2 regions of the Actinoplanes sp. CA-015351 genome follow, and region 2 is predicted to be linked to the other one. Evidence: predicted binding sites of a transcription regulator. Region 2 holds the regulator's gene; the other holds the start of a gene.
The links. Region 2 encodes HspR, which represses chaperone genes until heat shock. Its sites were predicted from a motif close to TTGAGTNNNNNNNACTCAA; they were not measured.
Positions count from the first base shown of each region.

Region 1: lon (endopeptidase La) is a predicted target of HspR. The motif match lies at 3,707-3,725, and genes of this name have one in related genera.

Region 1 covers NZ_CP192102.1:4,360,543-4,367,891, reverse strand. Annotated here, with positions in the region: gene ACQP2E_RS20250 (BTAD domain-containing putative transcriptional regulator) at 1-1,887, shown strand, start outside; gene ACQP2E_RS20245 (ABC transporter permease) at 1,871-2,620, opposite strand; gene ACQP2E_RS20240 (ATP-binding cassette domain-containing protein) at 2,617-3,546, opposite strand; gene lon (endopeptidase La) at 3,743-6,046, shown strand; gene ACQP2E_RS20230 (hypothetical protein) at 6,051-6,200, opposite strand; gene ACQP2E_RS20225 ((2Fe-2S)-binding protein) at 6,199-6,909, shown strand; gene ACQP2E_RS20220 (PAS domain-containing protein) at 6,984-7,349, shown strand, end outside.
Region 2 covers NZ_CP192102.1:97,468-104,816, reverse strand. Annotated here, with positions in the region: gene ACQP2E_RS00470 (sugar efflux transporter) at 1-1,085, shown strand, start outside; gene ACQP2E_RS00465 (cation:proton antiporter regulatory subunit) at 1,096-1,593, shown strand; gene ACQP2E_RS00460 (cation:proton antiporter) at 1,659-2,810, shown strand; gene ACQP2E_RS00455 (hypothetical protein) at 2,999-3,445, shown strand; gene ACQP2E_RS00450 (heat shock protein transcriptional repressor HspR) at 3,515-3,955, opposite strand; gene dnaJ (molecular chaperone DnaJ) at 3,976-5,193, opposite strand; gene grpE (nucleotide exchange factor GrpE) at 5,283-5,900, opposite strand; gene dnaK (molecular chaperone DnaK) at 5,897-7,349, opposite strand, start outside.

The sequences.
Region 1 (7,349 bases), 4.2 Mb from region 2:
GGAACGGACCTGGCGCCCGATCGTGCCGTCCTGGCGCGCGTCTGCCGTGCGCTCGACGGCATGCCCCTGGCGATCGAGCTGGCCGCGGCCCGGCTGCGCACGATGTCGCTCGACCAGCTCGCCGCGCGGCTCGATGACCGATTCCGATTGCTCAACAAGGGCAGCCGCACCGCGCAGCCGCAACATCGGACATTGCGCGCGGTCGTGGACTGGAGCTGGGAGCTGCTCACCGAGGACGAGCGGCGGGTGCTGCGCCGCCTGTCCGTGTTCAGTGGCGGGGCGAGCCTGGAAGCTGCCGAGCGCGTCTGCTCCGGCGGCGGCGTCGAGCCGGACGACGTGCTCGAGCTGATCACCTCGCTGGCCGAGAAATCGCTGCTGGTCACCAGCGCGACCGCGGTGCCGCGGTACCGGATGCTCGGCACGATCCTGGAGTACGCCGCCCAGCGGCTCGCCGAGGCCGGCGAGCAGGAGTCGGTGCGCCACGCGCATCTCGCCTGGTTCACCGAGCTGGCCGAGACCGCCGAACCGCATTTGCGCCGCGCCGACCAGCTCGAATGGCTCGCCGTCCTGGAAGCCGAGCACGACAACATCGGCGCCGCGATGCGCGGCGCGCTGGCCGCCGGCGAGGCGTACGCGGCGATGCGGCTCGCGGCCGGCGCCGGCTGGTACTGGTGGCTCAGCGGCCGCAAGGCCGAAGGCGCCGAGCTGATCACCGCAGCTACCGAGACGTCCACTGAGAAGTCCACCGCGACGCCCACCGAGAAGTCCACCGCGACGCCCGGCGAGAAGTCCACCGCGACGCCCGGCGACGTGCCCGACGAGATCCGGGCGACCGTCTACGCACTGGTTGTCCTCTACGCCGGCTCCGGCCGCGCCGACGAGCACCAGGCCGCCGAGTGGATCAACAAAGCGTTCGCGCTCCGCCGCACCATCGACAAGCCCGGCCCGCTGCTCAACCTCGTCGTCCCTCTCGAACGCCTCCTGCAATCCCCCGAGGCCTCCCTCCCGGCCTGGGAAAACCTTCTCCAGGACCACGACCCTTGGGTACGCGCACTGGCCCGCCTCCACCTGGGCAAGACGCGGATCAACCTCGGCCAGGCCGGGCGTGAAGCCGACGAGTACCTGGAGACCGCGCTCGCCGAGTTCCGGGCACTGGGTGAACGCTTCGGGATCTACTTCGCCCTGACCGAGCTGGCCGACCGCATCGCCACCCGTGGTGACCTCGCGACAGCGTGCGACCACTACGAACAGGCGGTCACCGTGGTGACCGAGGCCGGCGCCATCGAGGACGTCATCGGGCTGCGGGCCCGCCAGGCCCAGCTGTACTGGCTGCTCGGCGACGAGACGGCCAGCGCCGCCGCGCTCGCCGAGGCACAACGGTGCGCCCAGCGGGTCACCTGGCCCGACGCTCTGGCGGAGCTCGCGCTCACCCGAGCCGAGCTGGCCCGCTGGCGTGGTGATCTCCTCGAGGCGCGCGGCCAGCTCGATGCCGCCACGGCGATTCTGGGCGACAAGGCGGACCAGCCGACGGTACGCGCGTTCACCGAGAGCCTCCTTGGCCTGCTCGCCGACGACCTCGGCACGGCCCGCTCGCACCACGCGTCGGCGTGTGAGGCTGCCGCCGAGGCGGGGCATGCCGCCCTGATCGCCGCGATCCTGGTCGGCGTCGCGGACCTGGCTCTGCTGTCCGGGTCGGAGGTTCAGGCCGCGCGGCTGCTGGGGGCGAGCGCCGGGATGCGCGGGCTCCAGGACGGCTCGAACCCGGACGTGGCACGCATCGAGCGGGCAGCACGGAACCGCCTCGGCGACGATGGGTTCGCCGAGGCGGTTCGGGACGGCCGGTCACGTGACTGGCGTCAGCTGGCCGGGGTCACGCTCGCTTCTTGAACGTGCGGGACGCCCAGAGATAGCCGACCAGGGCGATCCCGATGCACCAGGCCACGGCGGCCATCAGCGCGCCGGTGTCCGGTGTGCCGTTGAGGAAACCGCGCAGGCTCTCGATGATCGGGGTGAACGGCTGGTACTCGGCGAACTGCCGCACACCGGCGCCCATCAGCTCGGCCGGCACGATCGCGCTGCTGAAGAACGGCAGCATGACCAGCGGCACCGATGCCAGACCCGCCGTCTCCGGCGACTTCGCGGCCAGGCCCAGCGCCACGGTCAGCCAACTGGTCGCCACACCGAGCAGCAGGACCACACCGAGCACACCGAGCCAGTCGAGCGCGCTCGCCGACGGGTCGAACCCGAGCAGGAACGCCACCGCCACCAGCGCCGCGATGGCGATCAGGTTGGTCAGCACGCTGGCGACCACGTGACCGTTGAGTACCGCTCCCCGGGAGACGTCCATGGCCTTGAACCGGTTGATGATGCCCTTGGTCATGTCCACGTTCACCGAGGTGGCGGTGGCTCCCAGCCCGTAGCAGACGGCCAGCAGGATCAGCCCCGGCGTGGCGTAGTCGATGTAGTCGACGCCGACGTTGAACGCGTCACCGAACACGTAGACGAACATCAGCATCATCACGATCGGCATCAGGACCGCGTTGAACAGCGACGTCGGGTTCCGGGTGAGGTGCTTGAAGTCACGGCGCAGCATGACGAGCGAGTGGGACTTCGTGCTCATTTGGCTGCCTCCGCGGTGCGGCCCGTCAGGGCGAGGAAGACGTCGTCAAGGTCGGGGGTGTGCACCGAGAACTCCTCGGCGCTGAGCTGGTGGCCGGCGAGCCGGTCGAGCAGGGCGCGCAGCGAGCCGGTGCCGCCGTCGCTGGGGATCCGCAGCGTGAGGGCATCGGCGTCCTGCTGACCGCCGGGGAAGATCCGGGCGGCCGCGTCCAGTTCGGTGATCGAGGTGAACCGGAGCCGGACGTGGGTGCCGCCGATCTGGCGCTTCAGCTCGGCGGGCGTGCCCTGGGCGACCAGCCGGCCGTGATCGAGCACTGCGACCCGGTCGGCGAGCTGGTCCGCCTCCTCCAGGTACTGCGTGGTCAGGAAGATGGTCACCCCGTCGGCGACCAGGTCACGGATGATGTCCCACATCGTGCGGCGGCTGCGCGGGTCGAGCCCGGTCGTCGGCTCGTCCAGGAAGATGATCCGTGGGTTGCCGACAAGCGTCATGGCCAGGTCCAGCTTGCGGCGCATGCCACCGGAGTACGCCGACACCGGCTTCTGCGCGGCTTCCGACAGTTCGAAACGCTCCAGCAGCTCGGAGACGACGCTGCCGCTGACGTTCTTGCGGCTGAGGTCGACCATCAGCTGGAGGTTCTCCTGGCCGGTCAGCAGTTCGTCGACGGCGGCGAACTGGCCGGTCACCCCGATCAGGGCGCGGACCGCTTTGGCGTCGGTGGTGATGTCGTGGCCGGCGACGCGTACCGTCCCGGCGTCGGGGGTCATCAGCGTGGTCAGCACGTTGACGGTGGTGGTCTTGCCGGCCCCGTTCGGGCCGAGCAGGGAGAAGATCGTTCCGGCCGGGACGTCGAGGTTGATGCCGTCGAGCACCACCTTGTCGCCGAAGGCCTTTCGCAGCCCGGAAACCTCAATCGCTGAACTCATGGCGGTAACGATGGGCGCCGGCGCTGACACGGCGCTTTCACGGCTCTGACACGCCTGCACACCGCTGGATCACCGAGCTGGTGCGTGTCGGTCGACCGTCCGGTTGCCGGGGTGACTTTCGCTGACAGTGAACGCCGGAAGAGACGGGGGCACTGCGCAGTTGAGCCGCTTGTACTCAACTTCCCGGAGGTACCCGATGTCCAGCAAGCGACTCCCCGTGTTGTTCCTCGATGACATCGTCCTGCTCCCGGGCATGGTCGTGCCGGTCGAACTGGATGAGAACGCCCAGGCGGCCGTCGACGCCGCCCGGACCTCCGCCAACTCCGAGCTGCTGATCGCACCGAGGCTTGAGGACCGTTACGCCTCCTACGGCGTGGTGGCCACCGTCCAGCGGGTCGGCAAGCTGCGCGGCGGCTCACCGGCCGCCGTTCTGCGTACCGGCGTGCGGGCCCGGATCGGCAGCGGCGTGACCGGTCCCGGCGCGGCGCTGTGGGTCGAGGCCGAGCCGGTCCCGGTGGCCGCGCCCGGCGAGCAGGCCCGTGAGCTTGCCGCCGAGTACAAGAAGCTGGTCGTCTCGGTGCTCCAGCACCGCGAGGCCTGGCAGGTGCTCGACTCGGTCAGCGCCATCGACGACCCCGGCGACCTGGCCGACACCGCAGGCTGGGCGCCGTACCTCGCCAACGACCGCAAACGCGAGCTCCTGGAAACCCCGGACGTCGAGGCCCGGTTGCGCCTGCTCATCGAGTGGACCAAGGACTTCCTGGCGGAATCCGAGGTCAACGACAAGATCGAGACCGACGTACGCGAATCGGTCGAGAAGCGTAACCGCGAGTACCTGCTCCGCGAGCAGCTCAAGGCGATCCGCAAGGAACTCGGCGAGGGTGAGGCCGACGGCACCGACGACTACCGCGCCCGGGTCGAGGCCGCCGAGCTGCCCGACGCGGTACGCGAAGCCGCGCTCCGCGAGGTCGACAAGCTCGAACGCGCCGGCGACCAGAACCCCGAGGCCGGCTGGATCCGCAGCTGGCTCGACACCGTGCTGGACCTGCCCTGGGCCGCGCGTACCACCGACAACACCGACCTGTCCGCCGCCCGTGCCGTGCTCGACGCTGACCACCACGGCCTCGACGAGGTGAAGGACCGCATCGTCGAGTACCTCGGCGTCCGTGCCCGCCGCGATTCCCGTGGCCTCGAACTCGTCGGCGGCCGGGGATCCGGGGCGGTCATCCTGCTGGCCGGCCCGCCCGGGGTCGGCAAGACGTCGCTGGGTGAGTCGGTCGCGCGTACCCTCGGCCGGAAGTTCGTCCGGGTCGCCCTGGGTGGCGTCCGCGACGAGGCCGAGATCCGCGGCCACCGGCGTACCTATGTCGGTGCCCTTCCCGGTCGCATCGTGCGGGCGATCAAGGAGGCCGGCTCGATGAACCCGGTCGTGCTGCTCGACGAGGTGGACAAGGTCGGCAGCGATTACCGCGGCGACCCGGCCGCGGCGCTGCTCGAGGTGCTCGACCCGGCGCAGAACCACACGTTCCGCGACCACTACCTCGACCTGGACCTGGACCTGTCCGACGTGCTGTTCATCGCGACGGCGAACACCCTGGAGACCATCCCGCAGGCGCTGTTCGACCGGATGGAGCTGATCACGATCGACGGCTACACCGAGAACGACAAGGTCGCCATCGCCCGGGACTTCCTGGTGCCCCGGCAGCTGGAGCGGGCCGCCCTGGAGCCCGGCGAGGTGACGGTCACCGAGGACGCGCTGCGCGAGATCGCGGCGAACTACACCCGCGAAGCCGGCGTGCGGTCGTTCGAGCGGCTGCTCGCCAAGGCGTTCCGCAAGGCCGCGCTGGGTGAGCTGCCGGCCGCTGTCGAGGCGAACGACCTGAAGGACCTGATCGGACGGCCGCGGTTCACACCGGAGTCGGCCGAGCGTACGGCGGTCCCGGGTGTGGCCACCGGCCTGGCCGTGACCGGGATGGGTGGTGACGTCCTCTACATCGAGGCGTCGCTGCTGCCCGGCGACAAGGGTGGGCTGTCGGTCACCGGCCAGCTCGGTGACGTGATGAAGGAGTCGGCGCAGATCGCCCTCTCCTACGTGCGGGCCAACGCCGGCGAACTCGGCATCTCGCCGGAGCAGCTCGACCACCCGATCCACCTGCACGTGCCCGCCGGTGCGGTGCCGAAGGACGGGCCGTCAGCGGGCGTCACGATGACGACCGCGCTGGTCTCGCTGCTGCTCGGCCGCAACGTGCGTGCCGAGGCAGGGATGACCGGCGAGGTCTCGCTGACCGGCCGGGTCCTGCCGATCGGCGGCGTGAAGCAGAAGCTGCTCGCCGCCCAGCGCGCCGGTCTCACCGAGGTGTACCTGCCGCAGCGCAACGAGCCCGACCTCGACGAGGTCCCGGAGGACGTGCTCGCCGCGCTGACCGTGCACATCGTCTCCGACGTGCGCGACATCCTGCGTACCGCGCTGGAGCCGCAGCTGTCGGTGGTCTCGGCCTGAGTCGTCACACCGCCGCGGCCCGGAGTTCCCGGGTCGCGGCGGTGTGCGAAGGTTCGGGTGTGCCGAAGAGGATTTCCGCTGCCGCGCTGGCATTCGGAATGCCGGCGGCCCACAGGACGAAATCTTCGCTGCGCCGGGGGGCGGTGTGAGTCATGGACGACGCACTGCGGGTGGCCGCGCGGATCGGGCCGTACTTCGTCTGGGAACCGTTCGACGGTGACCCGGAGTTCCGGCCGATCACCGAGCTGTCCGATCCCGATCGGCTGACCGCCCGGGTCGGCGCGGCCCGGGACATGCTGGCCCGGATGGGTGGCCTGCCCCGGGAGGACCTGTCCGAGCGGGTGGTCGCGTCGACAGTGTTTCTCGGCCTGGCGGCGCGGCTGGTGTCGGCGCCGCTCGCGGCAGCGGTCGTCGGCGGAGCCATCCCGCTCGTGACCGGGCCCCGGGTGTTGTGGCGCCCTGCGGACAGCGGGCTGATGCCGGTGGCGTACCGAAATGTGGGTTTTGAAGGGTGTGCCGGGTCGGAAGCCGGCGCGATCGCGGCGGCCTTGACCGGAACCGTGGTTAATGATCTTGTGAAGCCGCTGCTCAGCGCGTTTCGGGAGCGGTTCGTGCTGTCGCCCCAGGTGCTGTGGGGCAATGTGGCGTCGGCGCTGGGCGGGGCTCTCACCATGATCTCGACGGAACGCGCCGCGGCCGTCGTCGGGGCGATGCTGACGCAGGGCTCACTGGCCGGAACCGCCACGCTGATGCGTCCCGATCCGTCGCGGGAGCGCTGGTTGCTGGCGCGCAACAACTGCTGTCTCTATTACCGGATCCCCGGCGGCGGCACCTGCGGAGACTGTGTGCTCAAAACTCGGTGAAATGAGCCGATTGGGCGGCATTCGAACCCCTCAGCAGCGATCATGACAGCAGCGATCGACAATGCTGAGGGACGATGAGAGCTGCGCGAATTCAGCCGACCGGGGTTGAGCGTTCGTTCGAGGACCACGAGATCATCGTGACCAAGACCGACCTCAAGGGCATCATCACGTACGCCAACGACGTGTTCCTGCGTCTGTCGGCGTTCCCCGAGGAAGAAGTCATCGGGAAACCGCACAACATCATCCGGCACCCGGACATGCCGCGTGCGGTCTTCAAGCTTCTCTGGGACACCCTCGGCCAGGGCGAGGAGATCTTCGCGTACGTGGTGAACATGGCCGGTGACGGCGCCGCGTACTGGGTTCTCGCGCACGTCACGCCGTCCCGGGACGCCAGCGGGCGGGTGATCGGTTATCACTCCAGCCGGCGGCGCCCCGACCGC
Region 2 (7,349 bases):
CGGTCCAGGTCACCGTATTCCTGGTGGTCTCGTCGGTCTCCGGTGTCGTGATGTCCTGGGCGATCGGCCGGATCTCCGATCGCCGCCCGATGCGCCGCATGCTCCTGATCACCGCGGGGCTGGCCGGCTGCGTCGGTTGTGCCCTCACCGCCTACGTGCGCGATTACTGGGTGCTGCTCGCGCTCACCGCGACGGCGACAGCGATTGCCGGGTCACTCTTCCCACAATCCTTTGCGTACGCACGACAGGTGCTCCAACGCGACGATCCGGCCCGTGCGGCGATGGGAATCAGCACCCTGCGCACCGTCTTCTCGGTCGCCTGGGTCGGTGGGCCGTCGCTGGCCGCGTTCCTGGTGGAGGCCGGCGGCTTCGAGTACGTCTACGGCGCCGCATCGATCACGTACCTGGTCGCCGCGCTGGTCGCGGTCCGCTGGCTGCCCGAGGTCGAGGCGCCGGCCGCGTCGCACGGCGATGAGCAGGTGTCCGGCAAGGTGCCGCGCGTGCTCTACCCGATCCTGGCCGGCTTCACCCTGCTGCAGACCTCAATGGTCCTCGGCGTGCAGGCGCTGCCGCTGTTCATCGATGCGGAGCTGGGCGGCTCGATCGGCGACGCCGGCCTGCTCCTCGGGCTCTGTGCCGGGCTGGAGATCCCGCTGATGCTCGGCTTCGGCTGGCTCTCCACCCGGGTGCCGATCCGCCTGATCGTCATCGGCGGCGCCGTCTGCGCGGTGATCTACCAGGTCCTGATGTCCACGGCCGGCTCGGTCGCGATGCTCGCCGTCGCGCAGATCCCGAACGCCCTGTTCATCGCGGCGACCTCCGGACTGGGCATCTCCTACGTGCAGGACTTCATGCCCCGCTTCCCGGGCCGGGCCACCACCATGTTCACCAACACGTTCCCGCTCGGGAGCATTCTGGCCGCCCCGCTCTTCGGTCTCGCTCAGGAGAACGGCTTCCGGCTGGCGTACGTGCTGAACCTGGTCCTGGTCGCACTCGGCCTGGTCCTGCTGGCGGTCTTCCGGTCAGGTGGCAACACGGACACGCCGGTCCTGTTTCGGGATAGCAACGGGCTGGTTGCGGGTTAACGTTGGCATCGTGCGCGTACGGGTGGAACAGACTCCTCTGCCGGGAATCGGCGTCCGCCATGACCTGGTGACGTCCTCCGGCCGCACGGTCGGAGTCGTCTCCCACCGCAACGGCCGCCGCGACCTGGTGCTGTACGACGTGGACGACCCCGACGCGAGCCTCGCCTCGATACCGCTGACCGACGACGAGGCGGAGGCCCTGGCCGACGTCCTTGGCGCTTCGCTGATGCTGGGTCAGCTGGCCGGCCTGCGACAGCAGGCGGCCGGCCTGCTCACCGAGCAGATCGCCCTCCCCGCCGGTTCGGTGTTCGTGGGCAAGCGATTGGGCGACACCCGCGCTCGCAGCCGCACCGGCGCCTCGATCGTCGCTGTTCTGCGAGACCGGGAGGTGATCGCCTCTCCCGAGCCGTCGTTCCGGTTCGAGTCGAACGACGTGGTCGTGGCGGTGGGCACCCGGCAGGGCCTGGACGGCGTGACCGCCATCCTGGCCGGCGACGACGACGGCTGAACCCCGTGCAACACGACACGACGATCCTGCTCATCGAGATCGGCGCGCTTCTGTTCGGCCTCGGCATGCTGGGGCGCATCGGACGGCGGTTCGGCCTCTCCCCGATTCCGCTGTACCTGCTGGCCGGCCTGGCCTTCGGCAGCGGCGGGATCGTGCCGCTCTCGGCAAGCGAGGAGTTCATCGGCATCGGGGCCCAGATCGGGGTGGTGCTGCTGCTGGTCATGCTCGGCCTGGAGTACTCCGCCGACGAGCTGGTGGACAACCTGCGCGCCGCCGCTCCGGCCGGCCTGATCGACATGCTGCTGAACGCGCTGCCCGGCGCCGCGTTCGCACTGCTGCTCGGCTGGGGCTGGCAGGCCGCCCTGGTGCTGGCCGGCATCACCTGGGTCTCCTCGTCCGGCGTGATCGCCAAGGTGCTCGGCGACCTGGGCCGGGTCGGCAACCGCGAGACGCCGGTGATCCTCTCGGTGCTGGTGATCGAGGACCTGGCGATGGCGTTCTACCTGCCGATCGCCACCGCGGTGCTGGCCGGCAGCGGCCTGATCCCGGGCCTGACCACCCTCGGCGTCGCGGTCGTCACCGTGGTGGCGGTGCTGGTCGTGGCGATCCGGTACGGCGGCGAGATCAGCCGTTTCATCTCGGTGAAAGATCCGGAGGCGTTGCTGCTCAGCGTCCTCGGCCTCACCCTGTTCATCGCCGGGGTGGCCGGCGAGCTGAAGGTCTCCGAGGCGGTCGGCGCGTTCCTGGTCGGAATCGCGCTCTCCGGTCCGGTCGCGCACCACGCCACCGAGATGCTGTCGCCGCTGCGCGACTTGTTCGCCGCCGTCTTCTTCGTCTTCTTCGGCCTCTCGACCGACCCGGCCGACATGCCCGCGGTGCTGCTCCCGGCGCTCGGGCTGGCCGTGCTGACCATGCTGACGAAAGTGCTGACCGGTTACCTCGCGGCCAAGCGGGCCGGGATCGCGCTGCCCGGCCGGCTCCGGTCCGGTCTCGCGCTGATGCCGCGAGGCGAGTTCTCCGTCGTCATCGCCGGCCTGGCAGTGGCGTACGGCGTGGACGCCCGGCTCGCCCCGCTCGCCACGGCGTACGTGTTGATCACCGTGGTCACCGGGCCGATGCTGGCGCGGCTTCCGGACTACCAGTGGTTCAAGAACCTTGTCCGGAAACGAATGGCAGCTCAGGCGGCGAAGGCAAATCCGCTCCCCGCCCCGGAGTGACAGTCGTCTCCACAGAGAACGCCCAAAGTTACTGTCCAGTATCTGAATGTGAAGCCTTGACACTTCCGCTGAAACACTCGGCACGCTACCGTCTCCGAGCGACGACTCTGAGTATTGGGACGTTCGACACCAGTGACCGGCGGAGTGACATCGGTCGCATGCTGTGAACGGTTGAGTTAGGCGGCGGCGTGAGCGTGCGTGAAGCATCTTTTCTCGGTTTCGGGAATCCGGTAGATCCCCGTCCGGACGAGCTTCAGGCGTGGGCGTACCACCCTGAGTCCGTCCCTTTGAGCACCATGCCACGTGACTGGGATCTGCTGATCTCCGGTGACGTGCTCGGCCCGACCCTGTTCGAGCTGGCCATGGACAGGCAGTGCCCGGCGCGGCGATTCGCACAGCACTGCATGTACATCTACGGCGCGGACGGTGTGCGGCAGAACGCGAGCGGGCAGCGTAAGCGCCGGTTGAAGAAGTTCGTGGAGCGCGCCGAGGAGGTCGGCGACGAGCCGATGCAGATCTGGGCGCACAACTGCCGGGTTCTGCTGACCCGGCCGGAGCTCTTCGATCACCACGACTGGATGGAGGGTGGCCTGGTCCGCCACCCGCGTCGACTGGGTCTCTTCAACCGAAGGTAATCACTTATTAACTACTAGTAGTAAACGGCGGCCCTGAATCAGGGCCGCCGTTTCACTTCGTCCGGTCACTTACTTGTCGGGGGAGCGGCGAGGCCGCCACACCACCAGCGCCGTCGAGTGGGTCTCCTGGCGAACCAGATCCCGGCCGGCGTACGGGCTGCTCATCGCTTCCAGCTGGGCGATCCGCTGGTACGCGGCCTCCAGCTGTTGCGCCAGCTCGGCCACCTCGTGCTGGAGGTCGCCGACGAGCTGCTCGAGCCCGATGATCCGCTTGATCCCGGCCAGGTTGACGCCGTCGTCCTGGCTGAGTCGCTGCACCTCGCGGAGCAGCGCGACGTCCCGCTCGCTGTACCGCCGGCCGCCTCCGCCCGCCCGGCCCGGTTGCACCAGGCCGAGGCGGTCGTACTGCCGGAGCGTCTGCGGGTGCATCCCGGCCAGCCGTGCGGCGACCGAGATGATCAAAACCTTCGCTTCGGAGGCTTCCGTTGAGATATGGATCTCTTCATACATGTGCCACCTCCCGTGAGGTCCTAACCAGCTCGGCGCATGCGGGCGTCGAGCCGCTCCCGCCCCGGAGGCGGGGTGAGCTTCGCGAATTTCTCCAGCGCGTCCCGGGCCTCGCCGGTGATGTCCGACGGGATCTGCACGTCGACGGTGACGATCAGATCGCCGGCCTGGCCCTCCTTGCGGACCACACCTTTGCCTCTGGCCCGGAGCTTGCGGCCGCTCGGCGTACCCGGTGGGACCCGGAGGGTGACCGGGCCGTCCAGAGTGGGCACCTTCAGGTCCGTGCCGAGCACCGCTTCCGCCATGCTGATCGGCACCGCCAGCGTCAGGTCGTCGCCACTGCGGCCGAACAGCTCGTCCGGCCTGACCTTGACCTGCACGTACAGATCGCCGGCCGTGCCGCCGCGGTCACCCGGCTCACCCCGGCCACTCAGCCGGATCCGCTGGGTGTCGGCAACGCCGGCCGGAAAGCGCACGTTGATCGTCCGGGTCTTGGTGACCCCGCCGGTGCCCCGGCACTCCGGGCACTTCTCGTCCACGACGCTGCCCGAGCCCTGACAGTCACGGCACGGCTCGGAGAAGCTGAACGAGCCCTGATTGCTGGAGATCATGCCGGAGCCCTGGCATTTCGGGCAGGCACGCGGCGTGGTCCCGGGCTTGGCCCCGGAGCCACGGCACGTGTCACAGGCGCCCGGGGTGCGCAGGGTCAGCGGCAGCGTGGTGCCGCGAACCGCCTGGACGAAGTCCAGCGTCACCTCGGTCTCGACGTCGCGCCCGCGCTGCGGCCCACGCCGGGCAGCAGCCGGGCCGGCACCGGCACCGGGTCCGGCACCACCGGAGAAGATCGAACTGAAGATGTCCGAGAAGCCGGTGCCACCGAATCGGCGGTCGGCTCCGGCACCCGCGCCGGCGCCGGCGGCCCCGCTGAACCCGCCGAACAGGTCGGAGGGGTCGAACTGGGTCCCGTTGCCGGAACGCGCGGCACCCCGCCGGAACGCGCCCGAGCCGAACAGGGAGCGCATCTCGTCGTACTCTTTGCGCTTCTTGTCGTCGGAGAGCACGTCGTAGGCCTCGGAAGTCGCCTTGAACTTCTCCTCGGCCGCCTTGTTGTCCGGATTACGGTCCGGGTGAAGGTCGCGGGCCAGCTTCCGGTACGCCTTCTTGATCTCGTCGGTTGAGGCGGACTTGTTCACGCCGAGCACGGCGTAGAAGTCTTTCTCGAGCCAGTCCTTCGAGCTCATTCAGTCCACCTCCTTCGGCTTGACTGCGGTGTCCCGCCCGCCGGCGAACCGGCGGGCGGGACACGAGACCAGTTTCACTCCAGCCCAGCTCACTCAGGATCGGCGACGGCGACCATCGCCGGGCGGAGCAGCCGCTCGCCCAGGTTGTAGCCGCGACGCATCACCTCGACACAGGTCGGCTCCGTGACGTCCGGGGACGTCTGGTGCGCGACCGCCTCGTGCAGGTTCGGGTCGAAGGCGTCGCCTTTCTCGCCGAACGCGACCAGACCGAGTTTGCCGGTCACCGCGGTGAGCTGCTCAGCCACCGAGGCGAACGGTCCGACCAGGTCGCCGTGCTCGCGCGCCCGGTCGATGTCGTCCAGAACCGGGAGCAGCGCGGTGAGCACCGATCCCGTGGTCTGTTCGGCCGCCGCGCCGCGGTCACGGTCGACCCGCTTGCGGTAGTTGGCGTACTCCGCGGTGACCCGCTGCAGGTCGTGCGTCCGCTCGTCGAGCTCGCTGCGCAGCGTTGCCAGCTCGATGCCGATCGCGGTGATGGCGTCGTCAGACACCGGAGTCTCGTCCTCCTCCTCGGGGGCGCGATGAGCGCCACCCGACTGAGCCACCGGTTCCTCGGCGGGGGTCTCCTCGGCTGACGAATCGATCTCGCCCTGGATGACTTCCCGCTCGGTCACCGGACCGTCGTTGTCGTCGTCCTTGGCCGTCACTTCTTGTCGTCCTCCACGATCTCGGCGTCCACGACGTCGTCGCCGCCGTTACCGGTGGAGGGGCCGGCGCCGGTGGCGCCACCCGGAGCGCCGGCACCGGCGTCCGGACCGGCCTGCGGGGCGTCACCCTGCGAGTACAGCAGTGAACCGGCCTCCTGGGAGACCTGGGACAGCCGCTCGTGAGCCGACTTGATCTTCTCGATGTCGGTGCCGCCAAGGGCGCCACGCAGCTCACCGAGAGCCTCGCCGATCTTGTTCTTGCTGTCCTCGGGGAGCTTGTCGCCGCTCTCCGCCAGGAACTTCTCGGTCTGCCACTGCAGCTGCTCGGCCAGGTTGCGGGTCTCCGCGTCCTCGCGACGCTTCTTGTCGTCGTCCGCGTGGTCCTGTGCGTCGCGCATCATGCGCTCGATGTCGTCCTTCGGCAGCGCGGAGCCACCGGTGATCGTCATCTTCTGCTCCTTGCCCGTGCCCAGGTCCTTGGCGGACACGTGCACGATGCCGTTTGCGTCGATGTCGAAGGAGACCTCGATCTGCGGGACGCCACGCGGGGCCGGCGCGATGCCGCTGAGCTCGAAGGTGCCGAGCTTCTTGTTGTACGCCGCCATCTCGCGCTCGCCCTGGTAGACCTGGATCAGCACCGAGGGCTGGTTGTCGTCAGCCGTGGTGTAGACCTCGGAGCGGTGCGCCGGGATGGTGGTGTTGCGCTCCACCAGCTTGTGCATGATGCCGCCCTTGGTCTCGATGCCAAGCGACAGCGGGGTCACGTCGAGGAGCAGAACGTCCTTGACCTCACCCTTGAGCACACCGGCCTGCAGGGCGGCGCCGACGGCGACGACCTCGTCCGGGTTCACGCCCTTGTTCGGCTCGCGGCCGATCAGGCTGTTCACCAGCTCGGTGACGGCCGGCATTCGCGTCGAGCCACCGACCAGGATGACGTGGTCGATGTCGGAGAGCTTGACGTCGGCGTCCTTGATCGCGGACTCGAACGGGCCCTTGCAGCGGTCCAGCAGGTCCTGCGTCATGCGCTGGAACTCGGCGCGGCTCAGGGACGTGTCGAGGTGCAGCGGGCCGTTCGCCCCGGCCGTGATGTACGGCAGGTTGATGCTGGTGGTGCTGGCGGCGGAGAGCTCGATCTTCGCTTTCTCCGCGGCCTCACGCAGACGCTGCAGGGCCATCTTGTCCTGGGAGAGGTCGATGCCGTGCTCACCGCGGAACGTCTTGACCAGGTGGTCGATGATCCGCTGGTCCCAGTCGTCGCCGCCCAGGTGGTTGTCACCAGAGGTCGACTTGACCTCGATGACGCCGTCGCCCAGCTCGAGCAGCGAAACGTCGAAGGTGCCGCCGCCGAGGTCGAAGACCAGGACGGTCTGCTCCTTGGAGCCCTTGTCCAGTCCGTACGCCAGGGCCGCCGCGGTCGGCTCGTTCACGATCCGCAGGACGTTCAGTCCG